3 regions of the Priestia sp. USM5 genome follow, and region 3 is predicted to be linked to each of the others. Evidence: riboswitches for the same ligand, from Rfam matches in the RefSeq annotation. Region 3 holds a riboswitch; each other region holds the start of a gene.
What was found. A riboswitch is a leader RNA that binds a small molecule or an ion and turns the genes downstream of it on or off. The one in region 3 is predicted to bind cyclic di-AMP.
Positions count from the first base shown of each region.

Region 1: another riboswitch for cyclic di-AMP. It lies ahead of ACWATA_RS05100 (potassium channel family protein); the one in region 3 lies ahead of ACWATA_RS04405 (dicarboxylate/amino acid:cation symporter).
Region 2: another riboswitch for cyclic di-AMP. It lies ahead of kdpF (K(+)-transporting ATPase subunit F); the one in region 3 lies ahead of ACWATA_RS04405 (dicarboxylate/amino acid:cation symporter).

Region 1 covers NZ_JBSGKN010000001.1:990,262-997,251, reverse strand. Annotated here, with positions in the region: gene ggt (gamma-glutamyltransferase) at 1-1,044, opposite strand, end outside; gene ACWATA_RS05120 (tetratricopeptide repeat protein) at 1,454-1,951, opposite strand; gene ACWATA_RS05115 (YjcZ family sporulation protein) at 2,125-2,211, shown strand; gene ACWATA_RS05110 (YjcZ family sporulation protein) at 2,400-2,480, opposite strand; gene ACWATA_RS05105 (TrkH family potassium uptake protein) at 2,808-4,127, opposite strand; gene ACWATA_RS05100 (potassium channel family protein) at 4,131-4,790, opposite strand; cyclic di-AMP (ydaO/yuaA leader) riboswitch at 4,915-5,059, opposite strand; gene ACWATA_RS05095 (carboxymuconolactone decarboxylase family protein) at 5,175-5,633, opposite strand; gene ACWATA_RS05090 (Lrp/AsnC family transcriptional regulator) at 5,754-6,209, shown strand; gene ACWATA_RS05085 (peptidyl-prolyl cis-trans isomerase) at 6,498-6,990, opposite strand, start outside.
Region 2 covers NZ_JBSGKN010000001.1:1,653,629-1,660,618, forward strand. Annotated here, with positions in the region: gene ACWATA_RS09110 (CHY zinc finger protein) at 1-90, opposite strand, end outside; gene murG (undecaprenyldiphospho-muramoylpentapeptide beta-N-acetylglucosaminyltransferase) at 268-1,335, shown strand; cyclic di-AMP (ydaO/yuaA leader) riboswitch at 1,537-1,679, shown strand; gene ACWATA_RS09120 (hypothetical protein) at 1,752-1,889, shown strand; cyclic di-AMP (ydaO/yuaA leader) riboswitch at 1,905-2,045, shown strand; gene kdpF (K(+)-transporting ATPase subunit F) at 2,343-2,423, shown strand; gene kdpA (potassium-transporting ATPase subunit KdpA) at 2,448-4,109, shown strand; gene kdpB (potassium-transporting ATPase subunit KdpB) at 4,131-6,206, shown strand; gene kdpC (potassium-transporting ATPase subunit KdpC) at 6,220-6,786, shown strand; gene kdpDN (KdpD-like non-kinase potassium sensor) at 6,840-6,990, shown strand, end outside.
Region 3 covers NZ_JBSGKN010000001.1:860,122-867,111, forward strand. Annotated here, with positions in the region: gene ACWATA_RS04400 (NAD(P)/FAD-dependent oxidoreductase) at 1-1,337, shown strand, start outside; cyclic di-AMP (ydaO/yuaA leader) riboswitch at 1,940-2,094, shown strand; gene ACWATA_RS04405 (dicarboxylate/amino acid:cation symporter) at 2,275-3,510, shown strand; gene ACWATA_RS04410 (aspartate aminotransferase family protein) at 3,619-4,968, shown strand; gene ACWATA_RS04415 (CoA transferase subunit A) at 4,969-5,670, shown strand; gene ACWATA_RS04420 (3-oxoacid CoA-transferase subunit B) at 5,655-6,317, shown strand; gene ACWATA_RS04425 (peptidase) at 6,331-6,990, shown strand, end outside.

The sequences.
Region 1 (6,990 bases), 130 kb from region 3:
TTCATCTAACAGGCCTTTTTTCGGCACTTCGTAAAAGTCTTCATCTGCCATATACGCCGCGCGGTCCGCAAAAGCTAAGTGCATCGCTTCCGTTAAATGCTGCAAATACTGTGGCGTATTGGAACCCATTTTTTCTACATCATAACCTTCCATTAGCTTTAAAATTTGCTGCACGGTTAATCCGCCGGAGCTAGGAGGAGCCGCACTAACCACATCGTAGCCTCGGTAAGTTGTTTTGACCGGCTCGCGTTCTTTTACAACGTAATTTTTTAAATCATCCATGGTCATGCTTCCATCGCGTTTTTGAACTTCTTTAACAAGCGCTTTTCCAATTTCTCCTTTATAAAGAGCGTCTGACCCTTCTTTTTGAATAAGCTTTAATGTTTTCGCAAGATCAGGCTGAACAAGCTTATCTCCTTCTTTTAACGGCTTGCCATTCGGTACAAATACATTACCGGCCGTTTGGTATCTTTCAAGCTTGTCCGCATTTTCATCGATATACTGAGCCATCGACCAATTCACTTTAATTCCTTGTTCCGCTTGAGTAATAGCAGGTTTAATAACATCTGATAAGTCCATGGTTCCATAATCTTCAAGGGCTGTTTCTACTCCTTTTAACGTACCAGGAACTCCAACTGCTTTTCCTGTTATGTGACGCTTACTGAAAGGAATGACTTTTCCTTTTGAATCTAAAAACAGCTTAGGCGTGACATCAGCCGGTGCCATTTCACGGCTGTCTAGCATCGTAATTTTATCTTTCTTTTTTTCATAAATCATCATAAAACCGCCGCCGCCGATACCAGACATCATCGGTTCCACAACGTTTAGAGATAGTTGAATGGCCGCTGCCGCATCTACAGCGTTTCCGCCTTCAGCTAACACTTTCCTCCCCGCTTCAGCAGCCAGCGGGTGAGATGCCGCTACAATTCCTTGTGTAGCACCCCGTTTCATTGAATGGTCGACACCCGGAACTTCAGCAGCAGCTGGTGTGACAACTAAACATAAACTAAATAACGCAATAGCCAACATCTTCATAACCTTCATCTGGGTCTCCTCCTTCAAATACATTATTTCACATCGCCTGAGACGATGGATTTCACGAAGAATAAATTGGTTTATTATGATATTTTTTACATATGCGTATAAATAAAAAGCAAAGTAAATCATACCTTTGCTTTTTTAGTTAATCGCATGTTTAACTTTTCTCTCTATTCATTTACAATTATCTATATTTTCTAACAATTTATCCATAGGCTGATAGTTTCTTACTATTTTTGGAACTATGTAGACTGAACGCTCTAATAATGTAGAAAATCTAGCAGTTAAGAAGTCGTTCGACTTACATGCACTTCTTAAATTTTTTATAAATATTCTTATTGTTATATAAACAGCAATCCTTTATGAAAATCAGCATACGTTTTCTGAAAATCAAAAATAAAACAGGACTTTAGATTCATCGTCCTGTTTGGAGCATGTTTTCGACTTTTTTAATGTCCGCGTGCGTAGGATTGATTTCCCGAGCATAGGCGATTTGTTCTTTCGCTTTTTCCATTTCTTTTAATTGAATATAGGTTTTGGCGAGTTCGAGCGGCAGCATAATCCCTTCAAAACCAAGATCTTGCGCCTTCTGCAAATAAAACAGCGATTTTTCGTAATTCCCTCCAAACATAAGCGGAGTTTCCCGATATTTTATTCCTCGAACGAAGTGCGCCAAGCTTGAAGATGGATTTAATGTTAATGCCTGATGAAGAGCCCGGTCCATTTCTAAGTTCAATACCATTTTTTCAAAGATAATTGATTCTTCGATTTGCTTTGCTAAACAAACGGCTAAGTAACAGTACAAATCAGATGCTTGAGGTTTTTTCTTCATTTCTTGTTGAATTTCGCGCTTGATCTCTTTCCACTTTCCCTCTTCTAGCTGATTCATGACGTATTGTGCATGTATTCCCACCTGTTTGCCCTCCTTTTCCTCTTTATCATAAAGGATTTCTGCGCAAATGAAAAAAGTAAGTGTTCTTCATTCTTCACAAAAAACGTTACCATTAAAAAATAGGCAAATTTCTCAATCACTTAACCCAATTAGTACATAGGATATAGAGACTTTTATTAAAGGAGGTTACACATATGGGCGCAAAAGGCGGTTTTGGTTTTTCATTTATCGTTGTTTTATTTATCCTATTAGTAATCGTAGGGTGTTCTTGCTACTACTAATTTCTAGAGAGGATGAACATCATTCATCCTCTCCTATTTCAAAAAAACCATGCTTTCGCATGGCTACATACCGATTAGATGAATGAGTAGAGGAACTCATTGTTCGGCAATATTGAAGAAATTTTTGGTTTTTACTTCCGCCTAGTATGCCTTTTTTGAAGGGGACTATGCGCAAATAAAGTTAACGTTTAAAAGCGAAAGCCAGACGCACCTACAATAACAAGTAAAACAAATAACACAACGATTAACGCAAAATTTTGTTTTCCCACGTACCATCCCTCACTTCCTGTTATCTGCTTTTAGTGTATGCAACAGCTTGGCAAAATGTTTAGGACAGGGGTGCGGATTTTTCCAATGAGAAAAACCTTCAAATTTCGCCAAAAAAAGTGAATCATATTTTTGTTTCTTTCGTTATATATAGTAAGAGATTTTTTTACTATAAAAAAGGAGGGGCTTTAATGCGCCGACATTCCAAATTGCCCATTGTTCTTGTTTTTGCCTTCTTTTTATTCATCGCAACTGTTTTGTGCGTAACCTCTTATATGTCTTGAACGTATAAATAATATAAAAAAATCGCCTCATCGAAGGCGATTTTTCTATCCTAGCATTATATCTTCGTTTGGATAGCGAACGGCTTCACGCTTTTGCTTAGATAATGAAAACGCAAGGGTTAATGGCCCCACTTTTCCTAAAAACATGATAAAGATAATAATCACGCGTCCAAAGTATGAAAGCTCAGGAGTTGCTCCCATCGATAACCCCACTGTTCCAAACGCAGAAACCACTTCAAACATAATTTTTATAAACGGCAGGTTTTCTGAGATATTTAATAGAAAAATGGCCCCAAACACAAACATAATCGAAATCATCGTAATGGCTAGTGCCTTAAACACATGAAGAGGAAGAAGCCGTCTCTTTAACAGCACAATATCTTCCCTGCTTCGTAAAAATGCCCATACAGAAAAGACAATCACCACAAACGTTGTTAGTTTAATACCTCCTCCTGTTGACGCACTCCCTGCACCTATGAACATTAACATAACCATTAAAAATATGGTGGAATCATGTAGACTTCCTATATCGATACTATTAAAACCTGCTGTGCGTGTTGTTACCGCTTGAAAATAAGACGCCCACACTTTGTCTCCTAATGACAAACTTCCAAGTGTATGTGAATTGCCGTACTCTAAGAAAAAAATAAAAAGCATGGCAATCACGTTAATGGCAAACGTGCTGATAATCATAATTTTTGAATGCAGCGTTAGTTTTTTATACGATTTTTTTACCCACATATCAGCAAGAACGGTAAATCCTAACCCACCAATAATAAACAAAAAGGAAATCGTTATGTTAATAACGGGATCTCCTACATACTGAACTAAGCTGTCAGATAATAGTCCGAACCCTGCGTTATTAAAAGCTGAAATTGAATGAAACAAGCTAAAGAATAGCCCCTTAGACCATCCGAATTCCGGAACCCAGCGTATCGCTAAAAAGATAAGTGCAACAAACTCAATTAAAAATGAAAAGATAAACAGCCTTTTAACTAGCAGGACAACTCCGCCGACGCTCGTTTGATTTAATGCCTGCTGAACGAGCATACGCTCTTTAAATCCAATTTTTTTACCTAGCATCATAAAAATTAGCACGGCAAATGACATAATGCCAAGACCGCCTATTTGAATTAACAGCATAATAATCGTTTGACCGATGACGGTAAAACGCGTACCTGTATCTACGACGGCTAAGCCGGTCACTGTCATAGCGGAAGTAGATGTAAAAAGGGCGTCTACCCACCGGATTGGCTCAGTAGTAGAAAAAGGCATCATTAATAAAAGAGCACCAATAATAATTCCTCCGCCAAAAATGGAGACAAGCAGCTGCGGCGGCGTAAGCCTAACAATTTTTTTTTTCATAAGTTAAACTCCTTCTTCTTCAAAACGGTTTAAATCGCGATTATGTCCGATAACAATCAGCATATCTCCTTGTTCAATTATTTCATGCGCGGTAGGCGAAATCACCATTTCCCCGTCTTTTCGCTGAAAGCCGATAATATTGCAGCCGTACTTGGCACGAATGTTCAAATCAAACAGCGTTTTATTATGAAGCTTTTTAGAAGCGACAATTTCGACAATACTATAATCCTTTGACAGTTCAATGTAATCAATGATCTTTTCTGACACCACGTGATGAGCAATCCGCTTCGCAATATCGCGCTCAGGATGAATGACTTTGTCCGCTCCTATTTTCTCCAGCACTTTTTGATGATACATATTCACCGCTTTTACCCATACTTGCTTAACGCCCATATCTTTTAAAAGCATCGTTGCAAGCACGCTTGCTTCAATATCGTCTCCAAACGAAATAAGAGCATGATCAACGTTACGAATGCCTAGCCCTTTTAAGCTAGCTTCATCAATTGCGTTCGCTTGCACGACATATGTAGCTGAGTTGCTATATTTCTTTACTACCTCCTGATTGCGGTCAATAGCGAGCACATCCACATCCAAATTAGCAAACTCTTCAACCAAACTGCCTCCAAAACGACCTAATCCCAATACAGCAAACTGTTTTTTCATAATGTATTTATTCCTTTCTTCAACTGCTGTGTGTTCTCTTAGCTTATACTTTTTCTAAAAAATTACATGTTTTTCTTAAAAAAAGCGCAAAAAAACACAGGAAGGCTCCTGTGTTTTTTCACACTCTTCCCCCTCAAAACGCTTGCGAAGTTAGCTGTCGGGTTCGGGTTTTAAGAGTAACCCTACCTTTTTAAGGATTCACCCCGGAGCACAATATGTGCGTAAATAATGGGTCCTCCGCTCCGTAATGGATTAAGCGATTTTTATTCAAATGTCTATGATCTATTTTTTAGAATAATCGATTCGATTCATGATACGTTTCACTTCACGAAAGCTATCTTACTCCTGTGGATTTTGTCTGTCAAGATATTTTTAGGGAAGACATCACTTGCGCTGCAAACTGCAAAAATCATATAAATCTAAACTGACAATCAGTTTGTGAAATTGATCAAACAAATTAATAACGGCCAAAAGCTCTAATAGCTGCGTATCACTGTAAAATTTCTTTAATTGATCCATATCAGCATCCGTCAAATCCCTTGGACGCACTCGGTATACATCTATAAATCGAAACAGCAGTCGATCTTTTTCTTCCAGCTCTTTTTCTCTTAACACTTTTTGATTAAGCGTCTTATCGCCTACATATGACATGCTCATACACGTCTCACAGCCGTTAACACCTGCTAGATAAAGCCTGATTTTTTCCTTAGTCTCTCTTTTTACTATATCACTGTTCCAAAGCTTGTCGTATAGCTCATCATACAACCTTTTTACATCTGGAATTAAATTCAGTGCTTTTTCAAAATTTGTTCCCTCTTCGTTTGTTAACAAAACTCTTGCCATTTTTTACTCACTCCTTTTTAATTATTATAGTAAGAAAAATGGAGATTTCAGATAACAAATAAAACATATTATATGCTGTTACTAATCAAATGAAACATTAATATGAAAGAAGGTTTTCAATTGAAAATTGATGAAATTGATTTATCGATTTTGCAGGCACTGCAGCAAAACAGCCGTCTTTCCTTAAGAGAGCTAGGAAAACAAATTAACCTGTCTCCTCCTTCAGTGGCAGAGCGAGTAAGACAGCTAGAGAGCTTTGGTATTATAAAAAGATATACAATCGATATTGATTATGAAAAGCTGCAGTTGCCCGTCTCGTGTTTTATTGAAGTAACCATGAAAAACGGAGAGCACGAGCGTTTTAAAAGATTTATTTCTCAGTATCCCTATGCTTTATTCTGTGAACGCATCGCCGGACAGGCTTGCTTCATTACAAAGCTTCAGCTTCCTCACCTGCACGTACTCGAGCAATTTATTAACGAAATTACACCTTATGCCAAAACGATTTCACACATCGCCCTTTCTCACGTGGAGATGTCTTCTGCATTATTGAGTCATTTAAAAGATGAAAAGTGATTGAAACATACGTTCACCGTACTAACAAAAAGATCCGAACGATTCATCGTTCGGATCTTCTTTCCACTAAACTACTTCTGTCCTAGCCTCTTTTATTCGTCCAAAAGCATAAAAAATAACCCTCCAAAGCTGGAGGGTATAAATTTTCCGAATAATGAAAGTTTTACAACTTCATTCTATCAGGTACCGACATTTCTGTCTACTTAAAAATGTAAAAGAGCTCTCTATTAATAGAAAGCTCTTTTACCTGCTTGTTTTTTGAAAACAATCAATCTATATAAAAGGGAACTACCTAAGGTTGAAAGTCACGTGAAACCTTGGCAGTTGATCCTGGATATACCGGTTGATATGATTCAAAACAAGTTCTTTCATCATTTCTTCTTTGACTTCTGATTCCGTTTTTTTATCTTTTTGTTTTAAAATAAGAATATAATAGACTTTACCCATTTTAATGGGCTTACTACACTCTCCGATGTGCTGTTTTTTTAAAACATCTATAAAAGAGGGAGATAGATTCGAAAGCTTTAGATTATCATCATTCTCTATTTTGCTGATGGTCTGGACATCAGCATATTTTTTTTGAACGTCTTGAAGCGATGTTCCTTTTTGCAGCTCAGCCGCAACGGTCTCGGCATCATGTAAAGTTGTAAAAGTTAGCTGCGAAAAAGATACGCGCGTTACATCATTCTCAATACGTGTATAGTAAGCGTCTAGTTCATCAGACGTAATTTGTTTACGGAAATATTCTTCTAATTTAAACTGATTTATTAGCTGTTTAGTT
Region 2 (6,990 bases), 790 kb from region 3:
TGCGATAATATCTTTATCCGTATGATAGTGCGTACAGCGCGTTTCGGAATCCACTGTGTCACCTTTTACTGCAGGTACAGATTTGTTCATTATCATCACTCCTTATGAAAAGTATAGCATGCTTTTATACGCCTTATCATACATATGTAAAAAGAAAAATGCTATAATAAAACCATCGTTTTACATGTCAGATCGCATGATAAAAAGATTAGATAAAAATTGATGTCAAAACAGATCGATTAAGTGATGCAAAGAGAGGAAGAAAAAATGAGTAAGCAAGTTATCGTTTTTACCGGAGGCGGAACAGCGGGGCACGTAACGCCAAACATTGCCATCATGAAAGAATTAGACAGTGAAAAATGGGATATCCATTATGTCGGTTCTCACAATGGTATTGAGAAAGAATTAATTACAAAATTAAACGTTCCATATCATGCGATTTCAAGCGGGAAGCTGCGTCGATACGTAGATATGGAAAATGTAAAAGATGTATTTCGAGTAGCAAAAGGGGTTGGCGATGCACGTCGCGTGCTGAAAAAACTAAAGCCTTCTCTTGTTTTTTCAAAAGGCGGTTTCGTCACAGTTCCTGTGGTAATGGCTGCTAAATCTTTAAACATTCCCGTGTTCATTCATGAAAGTGATTTAACACCGGGACTGGCAAATAAAATTGCGCAGAAATTTGCCACTAAAATTTTTACTTCTTTTGATGAAGCCGCAAACTACTTTCCAAAAGAAAAAGTGCAGGTTGTTGGTTCACCTATTCGAAAAGAGCTATTTAGCGGAAGCGCAGCGAACGGGGAAAGCTGGCTACGCTTTTATGATAAGCGCCCCATTTTAACGATTATGGGCGGAAGTTTAGGAGCACGCCGTATTAATGAAATCGTTCGAGAGTCTTTGCCTGAACTGCAAAAGAAATTCCAAATTGTACACCTTTGCGGAAAAGGCAATATTGATACAAGCCTTGAAAAAGAGTCAGGCTACCGTCAGTTAGAATACGTAAACGAACAGCTTCCTGATGTTCTAGCGGCAACTGATTATGTGATTACACGCGGTGGATCCAATGCCATTTTTGAGTTTTTAGCTCTTCATAAACCGATGATGATTATTCCTTTATCAAAAGCACAGAGTCGCGGAGATCAAATTTTAAATGCACAATCTTTTAAGAAAAAAGGCTACTGTATGGTTGTAGAAGAAGAACAGTTAACAAAAGAACTGTTTTTGCGTGAAGTAAATGAGCTTCAGCAGCAAGCAAGTACGATGAAGCGTACAATGCGTGAAGCAACAAAAACGGATGCCATTTCAATTCTTGTAAATGAAATTGAGAAAATGAGCTAAAAAAGAGACTGAAACAGACGTATGTTAGCCGAAGTGAAAAACGAACCATTGATCAAGGTATTTGATTAGTGGTTCGTTTTTTTTTAAAATCTATTATTTTAAAATAATGAATAAACATAGAAAAATAAAGCTTTTAAAATTTCAAAAAATGTTGTTGACAGTAAATTTTAACAGGAGTAAGATTACTCTCATGAAACGTTCCACTGTGAAACGCTGAGTCTTTTCTGAAAGAGAAGGAAAGAGCGGAGGACCCAATTATCAGGGGTGAATCTCTTAATTGAGTAGGGTTACTTTCTTGACCCGAACCCGTCAGCTAACTTCGTAAGCGTTAAGAGAGAGGATGGTGTAATCGTGGTCGTTTTCTATAACAGCGGATAGTACGCTCCTTTCAAAATATAGGTGAAAGGAGCGTCAGGATGCATTTATCTAAGCAAATGATTCAAATGATTGAATATCGGGCCATGTGCGATCAGCAATCTTTTGATCTAGCAAACCGCTATTTGTCTACGTTAGCTAATCAAAGTTTTAAACGCAGCAGTAAAAACTATTATTAAGTCTAAAAATTAAATAACAAATATACGCTTAATCAATTATGAGCGGGGGACCCAATATTTTGTACGTATGTACTAGGGGTGAATCTCTTAACTGAGTAGGGTTACTTCCATAACCCGAATCCGACAGCTAACTCCGTAAGCGTTTTGGGAGTAAAAAATTCGTGTCAATCACGGCTTATTTGTCGTGCATTAAACCGCGGAAGAGAACTCTCTTCTGCGGTTTTTTAGTGGAAAAAAATAGCATCACGTCTCACCTTTAGCTTTCTTGGACGTGATGGTTTATGTAAAGCAATAGTTACTAAGCTTAGAAGCTATCATTTTTGTTAGGAAAAAGTCAGGAGGGAGCAACGTGGATATAATCATGCTTGGAACACTTGCCATATTAACAGCTGCTATGTACGGAATTATTTGCTGGTCGTCTCATGTAGTAGATGAAAGAGAGGAGAAGTGAACGTGTCGTTCATTTTGTTAGGTATTTCAGTTCTCGTTTTAATTTATTTAGTGTATGTACTGTTAAATCCAGAACAATTTTAATAAGCGGAGGAATAAAAAGTGGGGATTTTTCTACTATCAGTTGCGCTGCTGCTTGTTTTTGTAGCGCTTATTGCAAAGCCCGTAGGTATTTATATAGCGAATGTGTTTTCAAACGATAAAAACACTAGCTTGATAGGAAAGATAGAAACGGTGATGTTTAAAGCAGCAGGAATTAAAGGGCTTAATCAGACGTGGAAGCAATATGCATTTGCTCTTGTTTTGGCGAATACGTTTATGATTTTTGTGGTGTACCTTATCTTCCGGTTTCAGGGGGTACTGCCGCTTAACCCAAGCCACATCAAAGGAATGGATCCGGCACTCGCTTTTAACACGGCCATTAGTTTTATGACAAATACGAACTTGCAGCACTACAGCGGCGAATCAGGTTTGTCCTATTTCTCGCAGATGGCAGCCGTTGTATTTATGATGTTTGCAGCACCAGCAACGGCACTTGCAGTAGCAATCGCTTTTATTCGCGGGCTAGCAGGGAAGGAAATGGGAAACTTTTTTGTTGACTTTGTAAAATCAATTACGCGTATTTTACTTCCTATCGCTTTTATAACAGGCATTTTATTTATGTTTTTAGGTGTCCCTCAAACGTTAAGCGGAACGGTGACTGCCCATACAATAGAAGGGGCAACACAGCAAATAGCAAGGGGACCAGTTGCTTCTTTTCTTTCAATCAAAGAGCTAGGCAACAACGGAGGGGGATTTTTTGGTGTCAATTCAGCTCATCCATTTGAAAATCCTAATGCGTGGAGCAATGTATTACAAATCGTCCTTATGCTGTTATTGCCAACAGCCCTTCCTTTTACGTACGGAAAAATGATTGGACAGCGTAAACAAGGCCGCATCTTGTTTGTAGCGATGAGTATGCTGTTTATCGTTATTTTAAGCACAGCGTTTGTAACAGAGTGGGGAGGCAATCCAAGACTTGGTGCTTTTCATCTAAATGAAGCGAGCGGTTATATGGAAGGGAAAGAAGTCCGTTTTGGTGTCGGCATGTCGACGCTTTACGCCATCGTGACGACAGCAAGTGAAACAGGTGCAGTCAACACCATGCACGATACCCTGACGCCTCTTACCGGGTTATTAACGCTTGGAAATATGATGTTAAATACCGTATTTGGCGGTGTCGGAGCAGGATTTATGAATGTTATGATGTACGTCATCATTGCCGTATTTTTATCAGGTTTAATGGTTGGAAGAACACCAGAATACGTAGGTAAAAAAATTGAAGGAAAAGAAATGAAGCTAATCGCCGTGACGCTTATTCTGCAGCCGCTGCTAATTTTAGGAGGAACAGCCGTAGCACTTACCACTCATTTAGGAATGGAAGGTATATCAAACCCTGGCTTTCACGGCTTAAGTCAGGCACTGTACGAATTTACGTCGTCAGCAGCAAACAATGGGTCCGGTTTTGAAGGACTCGGTGACGCAACGCCGTTTTGGAACATTTCTACGGGAATTGTTATGTATATTGGACGCTACTTCGGACTAATTACAATGCTGGCGGTATCGAGCTCACTAGCATCTAAGCAGCTTGTTCCCGAAACACCTGGAACATTTAAAACGGATACGTCTTTATTTAGCGGCATTTTAATTGGAACTACCGTTATTGTAGGAGCACTTACGTTTTTCCCAGTGCTTGTGCTTGGGCCGGTTGCTGAGTATTTAACACTGTAATCAAGAAAGCGGAGGATCATAATGAATAAACGGAATTTTGCAAATAATATTGAATTGGATCGCAACAGTCATATTCAAGGTTCTGTAGATAAACAAGCTTCATCGATTTTTATTCAATCAGTAAAGCAGGCGTTTATCAAGCTCAGCCCAAGAACGATGATAAAAAACCCTATCATGTTCGTAGTAGAAATCGGGTTTATAATTACGCTTTTTTTAGCCGTTGTTCCGGACCTTTTCGGAGAAAGTACAGTAAGCACAGGATTTAATGTTGCCGTATCTCTCGTGTTATTTTTCACCATTGTTTTTGCTAATTTTGCAGAAGCATTAGCAGAAGGACGAGGAAAAGCACAGGCAAACTCATTAAAGAAATCGAAAGGCGATATTACAGCTAATCAGCTTCAAAACGGGCAAATGATACAAGTTCCGGCATCGCAACTAAAAAAAGGAGACATCGTCGTCGTTTCACAAGGCGAAATGATTCCTGGAGATGGAGAAATTATTAAAGGACTGGCGTCCGTTGATGAATCGGCCATTACGGGGGAATCGGCACCTGTTATGAAAGAAGCAGGCGGGGATTTTAACTCTGTAACGGGAGGTACAAGAGTTGTCAGCGATGAAATTACAATTAAAATTACGTGTGAGCAAGGTGAATCGTTTTTAGATAAAATGATTTCGCTTGTTGAAGGAGCAGAGCGTCAAAAAACGCCAAATGAAATTGCGCTAAACACGGTTTTGACAAGTTTGACGATTATTTTTTTACTAGTTGTTGTGACGCTTCCTGTCTTTACAAACTATTTACATTTTCAACTCGACACGGCTATTTTAATTTCACTGCTCGTCTGCCTTATTCCTACGACGATTGGAGGATTATTATCGGCGATTGGAATTGCTGGAATGGATCGAGTCACGCAGTTTAACGTGATTGCTATGTCAGGAAAAGCAGTAGAAGCAGCTGGTGACATCAATACAATTATTTTAGATAAAACCGGCACCATTACGTTTGGAAACCGAATGGCTCATCAATTAACGACTGTAGAAGGCGTAGACGAACGTGAACTGTACAAATGGGCGTTTGTTTCTTCTCTTTACGACGAAACACCAGAAGGACGCTCGGTGGTTGATTTTATCCAAACTCGCATGGGAGTAGAAGACCTTAGAAAAACGCAGGGAACGTTTGTAGAATTCAAAGCTGAAACGCGAATGAGCGGCATTGACTTACAGAATGTATCTGTACGAAAAGGAGCAGTGGACGCCGTCACGGCATGGGTAGAGTCAAATGGCGGGAAGGTTCCCTCTGATTTACAGCAAAAAGCGAACGAAATTGCAGGAGCTGGTGGCACGCCGCTTGCCGTCGCCGCCGATGATAAAATTTATGGCTTGATTTATTTAAAAGACACGGTAAAACCAGGAATGAAAGAACGCTTTGATGAACTTCGTAAAATGGGCATTAAAACAGTCATGTGCACAGGAGATAATCCGTTAACCGCAGCAACTATTGCAAAAGAAGCTGGAGTAGATGAATTTATTGCGGAATGCAAGCCAGAAGACAAGATTCAAGTCATTAAATACGAACAGCAGCAAGGCAAGCTAGTTGCGATGACAGGTGACGGAACAAATGATGCCCCTGCACTTGCTCAAGCTGACGTTGGTTTAGCAATGAACAGCGGAACCTCAGCTGCTAAAGAAGCAGCAAATATGGTGGACTTGGATTCGGATCCCACTAAAATCATTGAAGTCGTTTCAATCGGAAAACAGCTATTAATGACAAGGGGTGCCTTAACTACATTCAGCATCGCAAACGATATTGCTAAGTATTTCGCGATTATTCCAGCGATGTTTACCTTGGCGATTCCGCAAATGGAGGCTCTTAACGTAATGAAGCTGAATTCACCTCTATCTGCTGTATTGTCAGCGCTTATTTTTAATGCCGTCATTATCCCGCTGTTAATTCCCTTAGCCATGAAGGGAATTGCCTATAAGCCGATGAGTTCTAACGCCCTGCTGCGAAAAAATTTGTTCATTTACGGATTAGGTGGGGTATTAGTTCCATTCATTGGGATTAAAGCGATTGACTTATTACTTTCATTTGTGATGTAGAGGAGAAGAAACGATGATACAAACAGAACGAACGGGAAGCATTATTGTTCGCTTAACAATTATGATGATGATACTTTGTGGTCTTATTTATCCTGTTGTGATGACAGGTATTGCTCAAACAGCTGTTCCAAGTAAAGCAAACGGCAGCCTAATCTATTCAAACAATCATCAAGTTATCGGTTCTAAGCTGATTGGGCAGCAGTTTACAAGCAATGCATTTTTTCACGGCAGAGTCTCTAGTATTGATTATAACGGGGCAGGATCTGGGTCGTTGAATTTAGCACCTTCAAATAAAGATCTTACGAATCGTATCGAGAAATCCGTAGCGGCGTGGAAAAAAGAAAACGAAGTGCCCAAAGAAGGAATTCCAATTGATGCCGTCACAAATTCGGCTTCTGGACTCGATCCTGACATGACGCCACAAGCTGCATATGCACAAGTAGAGCGTGTGGCAAAAGCCACACATATTAAAGCCAACACGCTAAAACAGTTAATCAAAGAACATACTCAGCAAGGGGCTTTTAGTGAAAAACGAGTAAATGTAGTAGAGCTAAATTTAGCTGTTCAACGAGAGCGCTAATTACATGCACTCGCTTCATGTACTGAAGCGAGTGTGATAAAGGGGCACAAACAATGAAAGAAAAAGAAGCTCATCCATACTTTCGAAGAAAAACTCCGGAAGAACTATTGCGTGAACTTCATGATCAGAAGCGCGGAAAGCTTAAACTCTACATCGGTGCCGCACCGGGAGTAGGGAAGACGTATAAAATGCTTCAAGATGCGC
Region 3 (6,990 bases):
ATTGTCCGATTCTTCAGAAAAAAATTGAAAAATGTCCGCCTGCAGTTGGCAGAAAAGAGTTTGCTGGCTGTTTGCCTGCTTGTTCTATCACAAATGGTTTCGGTGGAGCCGGCGCATATTCAGATGGGAAGTTTAATATCACCAGTGAATTTGGAGGCTGGATGACGGATTATCTGTCTGAATCACAGGTGGTAGATTTAATTAAATACGTGGATGAAATTAATTTAAAACACGGAGCAACCGATACGATTACGGATCCGTTAACTGATAAAGTTCGTGAAATTGAAAAACGCGGATACGCAGCAGGATTAAAGCTATTGCGTGCCCAAGTGCGTCATTTAGGAACAGAGCAAAATTTAGAAATTTTAAAAAGCATTTATGAATACTTAAAAGAAAAAATTGATATGCAGTATAAAACGGAAGTAGCCGATTTAATAACAGAAAAAGAAGATGGTCAGCATATCGTGCGCGGTATTGAATTGAAGAATGGTGACAGAATTACGGCTGATAAAGTCGTGGTTTCACCAGGTCGAGACGGCTCGAAGTGGATGAGCGACTTATTAAAAAAACGCCGTTTGAAAATGATTAACAATCAAGTAGACATCGGTGTTCGAGTAGAAACATCTAACGTTGTTATGGAAGAAATCAACAAGCACTTGTACGAAGGGAAATTTATTTATAATACGTCTGTAGGTACAAGAGTCAGAACGTTCTGCAGCAATCCTTCAGGGCATGTGGTAGTAGAGAATCATTCAGGGATTATGTTAGCAAATGGACACGCATACAAAGATCCGAAGCTTGGAAGTCAAAATACGAACTTTGCGCTGCTTGTTTCTCATAAATTTTCGGATCCATTTGATCAGCCGAACGAATATGCGCACGAAGTATCAAGATTAGCTAATATGCTGTCAAACGGAGGCTTAGTTGTTCAAAAGTATGGAGATATTTTAAAGGGGCGCCGTTCAACAGCGAATCGAATTAAAGAAGGCTTTTTAGAACCAACGTTAAAAGAAGCTGTCCCTGGTGATTTGGGTTTAGTGCTTCCATACAATACAATGAAAAGCTTAATTGAAATGACAGAAGCACTGGATCATGTAACGCCTGGGTTAGCATCTGAACATACGCTGTTTTACGGTGTGGAAGCGAAATTTTACTCCGCCCGTCCGAAGTTAAACGATAAGTTTGAAACTGAAATTTCCGGTTTATACGTGGGAGGAGACGGAGCTGGTATTACGCGAGGACTCGCGCAGGCAAGTGCGTGTGGTGTGTGGGTAGCGCGTGACATTGTTGAAAAATTAAAGAATCGTAAAGCAAGTTCTGAACCTGTTACTGTATAAAAAAAGAGGCCGTCACGGCCTCTTTTTTTTATGGGTTAAATAACGAGAGGGAATAAGTAAAAAGTAAAGAACTTGTACCGCTCCAACTCCGATAGTTTTATATGATAATTACCCGCTCCTTTTTTAAAAGATAGTAGGAAATCTATACTTCTATCTTGAGCAGAATTAAGTAGAATAAGGGGAATTGATAATGTCGATTTCTTCGCATCAATAAAGTCAGTGAAATTTTAGGGAGTGTATATCAAGCAGTACAAGGATAAAATCAACAGTTGGAAAGAGTTATTTTTTTGATAAGTAAAATATTTATGGAAGCAGTAAAGTACATGGATATTAGAATAATTATACATATTTATGAATGATATTAATGAGAAGAAAGTTCACTTTATAAACTATTTTTTGAATTAATTTTTTATCCATTAGATTGTAAGTCTTGTTAAATAGGTGTTTTTGGTTCATTGAAATATGGTGTAAATATTTTAAAATATAACAATTCTCAACTTTTTACGATAAAATCATGCATTGTTTTTGAATAAAAACTTGACAGGAATACATAAAATGAATTTTAATTAAAGTAACAATTATTATCATGCAAAAATATTAAAGAAAATTATTTGCTTAAACTCTTTTGTTTTATAAGAGAACGGAGGACCCATATTTGTGCGTAATGTACTTGGGGTGAATCTTGAATGAATCAAGTAGGGTAACTCACGTACCCGAATCCGACAGCTAACTCCGTAAGCATTCAGTGAGGGAATAACAGGTCTATGAAACCATGATATTCTCATGGTTTTTTGTATAGCTAAAAATATTCCTAAACTATTAATCTGAAAATTTTTAATATATTGTATATTTTGAGTGTTATCACCCTCAATGCATGGTAAAATAAGTATAGTAGTTAGAATCATTCTAATATAATTTATTTATGGGAGGTAAATCTATGAAGCTATCGACAAAGATCATTATCGCGCTAATTGCTGGTGCTGTTGTAGGAGTGTTGATTAATGCTTTTGCTCCAAGTGCTTTTGCTCCGCTGGACAAGTACTTGTTTACGCCGCTTGGGCAAATTTTCTTAAGCTTAATTAAAATGCTTGTTGTACCAATTGTGTTTTTCTCTATCACGTTAGGCGTAGCAGGTTTAGGAGATCCTAAAAAACTGGGAAGAATCGGGGCAAAAACAGTTTCGTACTTCCTAGTGACAACAACCGTTGCTATTGTAATTGGTTTATTATTAGCGTTTGTTATTAAACCAGGAACATTTGGATCTTTTGATACACAAAACGCTTCTTTTAAAGCTGAAAAAGCACCACCGGTTGGAGAGACATTCTTAAATATGATTCCAGTCAATCCAATCCAAGCGATGGCTGAAGGGAATATGCTTCAACTTATCGTTTTCTCTATCTTTATCGGTTTTGGTATTACGATGCTTGGAAGTAAAACCAAAGGGCTTTATAATTTACTCGAGCAAGGCAATGAATTGATGATGTACCTTGTAAATCTAGTGATGAAGTTTGCTCCTTACGGAACATTTGGGCTTCTTGCAACAGCGGTTGGAAGTCAAGGCTGGCAGGCAATTAAAGCGATGGGGCTTTACATGATTGTAGTCGTGCTCGCACTGTTCATCCATTCGATTGTAACATATGGGGGGTCAGTCGCTCTTATGGCCAGACGTAACCCTATTGAATTTTTTAAAGGTTTTGCTCCTGCGATGACAGTTGGATTCAGTACATCAAGCAGTAGTGCAACGCTTCCGATTTCAATGAATGTGGCTCAAAAAAATCTTCGTGTCCCGGAGTCCATCAGCAGTTTTGTTCAGCCGTTAGGTGCTACCATTAACATGGATGGAACAGCAATTATGCAAGGTGTCGCGACTATTTTTATTGCGCAAGTATACGGCGTTGACCTGTCGCTGGGTGCTCTTGTGACGGTTGTATTAACAGCGGTGCTTGCTAGTATTGGTACAGCAGGCGTGCCGGGAGTTGGTCTCATTATGCTAGCGATGGTATTGAGTTCGGTTGGCCTGCCTGTAGCAGGTATCGGATTGATTATCGGGATTGATCGCTTGCTTGATATGCTTCGTACATCTGTAAATATTACGGGAGACGCTGCGTGTGCCGTTATTGTGGCTGAGTCAGAAGCAAAGCGTATCGATAAATCTGTAACGCAATCGGCTTAATAAATGTAAAAGCTCTAGCTATATGCTAGGGCTTTTTTTATTGGCAAGAAACTCTTCTTTTCAGCATACAGTTTAATAAGAGTATGTGTTTGAAAGGAGAGTGCGGAAATGAATAAGACCCATGTGATAAAGCCGCTGCTCGACGACGACTACCCAGTTATTTCATATGGAAAAGGAATTTATTTGTACGACCAAGATGGAAAAAAGTACATAGATGCTTCGTCAGGGGCAGTTACAGCAAGTATCGGACACGGCGTAAAAGAAATTATTGATGCGATGACGGATCAGGCACAGAAAGTTGCGTTTGTATATCGGTCGCAGTTTACAAGCGATCCGACGGAAGCCTTAGCTAAGAAACTATGTGAATTAAGCAGCAATCATTTCCAGTGGAGCTTTTTTGTTAACAGCGGGACAGAAGCGACTGAAACGGCTATGAAAACAGCCATTCAGCATTTTCAAGAGCAAGGAAAGCCAACCAAAACAAAGGTTTTGTCACGCTGGATGAGCTATCACGGTATTACAATAGGAGCGCTGTCTATGTCAGGGCACGTTGGAAGACGAAAACGTTTCTCGTCTTTGCTTGAAGATTATCCTTCGGTTTCACCTCCTTATTGCTATCGATGTCCGTTTCATCAAACCTATCCATCCTGTAATCTTGCTTGTGCACACGAATTGGAAACAGTTATCAAACGAACCGGCCCTGAACATATTGCTGCTTTTATTACAGAGCCCATTGTAGGAGCTGCCGGAGCAGCTCTTACACCTCCACCCGGTTATTATGAAGTGATAAGAGAAATTTGTGATAAATATGATGTGTTATGGATAGCCGATGAAGTCATGACTGGAGTTGGGCGTACAGGCGTGATGTTTGCATATGAGCACTGGGGAGCTAAACCAGACATCATGACGCTTGGAAAAGGAGTGGGAGCAGGATATACACCGATAGCCGTTACGTTAGCTAGCAGCAAAACGATTGAACCTATCATGAACGGATCCAAATTAATTATGAGCGGCCATACGCTAAGCGCTAATCCGCTGTCAGCGGCTGTAGGGCTAGCTGTCTTAGCCTATATTGAAAAGAACGATCTTGTTCAACAAGTAGCGCTGAAAGGAGCCTATTTAGTAAAAAAATTGAAGGAGCTTCAACTTCTTTACCCTATCATTGGTGATATTCGTGGCAAAGGCTTACTAGTTGGTCTTGAGCTTGTACAAAATCCACAAACGAAGGAGCCTTTTTCATCCTCCGAAAATATGACGGCGCGCGTAATAAGTAAAGCCCATAAAAATGGTCTTCTCCTTTATCCTTCACAAGCAGGAACAGATGGAGTAGAAGGAGACGGTATTATTATTGCGCCGCCATTTACGATTACTCATCGCCAACTTGATGAAGCGGTCGTGTTGCTTTCGAAAACATTGTATGAAGTACAAAATGAAAAACAGGGAAATGAGGTGAAATAAGTGACAAAGGTCGAAAACTCATTTCAAAAGATTACAACTGTGGAACAAGCAATTGAATACGTGGATCATGCTGCTACGCTGATGATAGGAGGGTTTGGAGGCGTAGGCAGTCCGCCTTCTCTCATTGACGGCCTTATTGAAAGCGAAAAATCAAATTTCACACTGATATGTAATGATTCAGGCTTTCCTCATATTGGTGCGGGAAAATTAGTAAGTCAAGGAAGAATTCAAAAACTGATCGCTTCTCACATTGGATCGAATCCCGTGGCTGGAACGCTGATGACAGAAGAAAAGCTGAAAGTTGAGTTTTCTCCTCAAGGAACGCTTGCTGAACGGATTCGAGCGGGGGGAGTTGGACTTGGAGGAGTACTGATTGATGTAGGAATAGAAAATGACATTATTCAATTTGGAAAAGAAAAAGTGGAAGTAGACGGCAAGACATTTTTAGTTGAAAAACCGCTCACAGCCGACGTGGCTTTTGTATATGCAAAAAAAGCAGATCCATTCGGCAACTTGCTCTATGATAAAAGCGCTCGAAACACTAATCCATTAATGGCTATGGCAGGTCGTATAACTATTGCTGAAGTGGAGGAAATCGTTCCTCTTGGCGACATTGACCCAGAGAATGTGATGACGTCAGGCGTATTTGTGGATTATATTGTGCCTTCAAAAGGAGTGAATTGGAAATGGGTTTGGGAATAGATATTCGTCATCGTATTGCAAGACGTGCTGCGGCTGAAATCAAAAACGGCATGATTGTTAACTTAGGGATTGGCATTCCTTCTCTTATTCCTAATTATGTACCAAGCGCTGTTCATGTGATGTTTCATGCTGAAAACGGAATTTTAGGGTTAGGATCTTCGCCTCCTTTAGGTGAAGAAGATGAGAATGTCTGCAATGCAGCAGGCTATCCAACAACTACTGTTCAAGGGGCTTCATACTGTGATAGTGCTACAGCCTTCGCGATGATTCGAAAAGGATACGTCGATATGACCATTCTTGGTGCGTTAGAAGTGAGTGAAAAAGGGGATTTAGCTAATTGGATTGTGCCAGGTAAGCGAGTTCCTGGGATGGGAGGAGCGATGGAATTAGCTCAAAAAGCGAAAAAAGTCATTGTGCTAATGAATCATACGAGCAAGACAGGAGAACCAAAACTGGTCAAGACATGCTCTTTACCTCTTACTGCTTCGGGCTGCGTGGGATTAGTTATTACGGATCGGGCGGTTTTTAAAGTAGAAAAAGATGCGCTTCTTCTAACCGAGTTAATGTCTCCTTATACCGTAGAGGATATTTTGAGTTCAACAGAAGCGACAGTTCGCCTGAGTGATCAATTGATTACGATACGATAAGGAGGACCATTACATGAACATACAGCAATCTATTCATAACTGGATGACAGAGCATCGTCAAAGTGCAGTGCGTTTACTCAAGCGTTTCGTAGAAGAAGCAAGCGTACAGGGTTCTGAAAAGCATGCGCAGGCAATTGTCATTGAACGCCTTCGACAGCTGCAGTTAGATATTGATATATGGGAACCAGACGAAAAAACACTTCGTACCCATGAAGCTTTTGCCTCCAACCGTTCTAGTTTCCGAGATAGCCCGAATGTGGTAGGCGTGTTAAAAGGAAAAGGTGGGGGAAAATCCATCATTTTAAACGGACATATTGATGTTGTGCCTCCCGGCGATCTTTCACAGTGGAAGGAAGACCCTTATACGGCCGTTGTAAAAGATGGAAACTTATATGGGCGCGGTGCAACGGATATGAAAGGAGGAAATGTGTCGTTACTTTTAGCGATTCAAGCATTAAAAGAGCTAGGTATTTCATTAAAAGGAGATGTTATTTTTCAAAGCGTAGTAGAAGAGGAAAGCGGAGGGGCAGGAACACTTTCCTGCGTGCTTAGAGGGTATAAAGCAGATGGTGCCATTATTCCAGAACCAACCAACATGAAGATCTTTCCTAAACAACAAGGCTCGATGTGGTTTCGCGTGACCGTACATGGAGTAGCAGCACATGGAGGGACT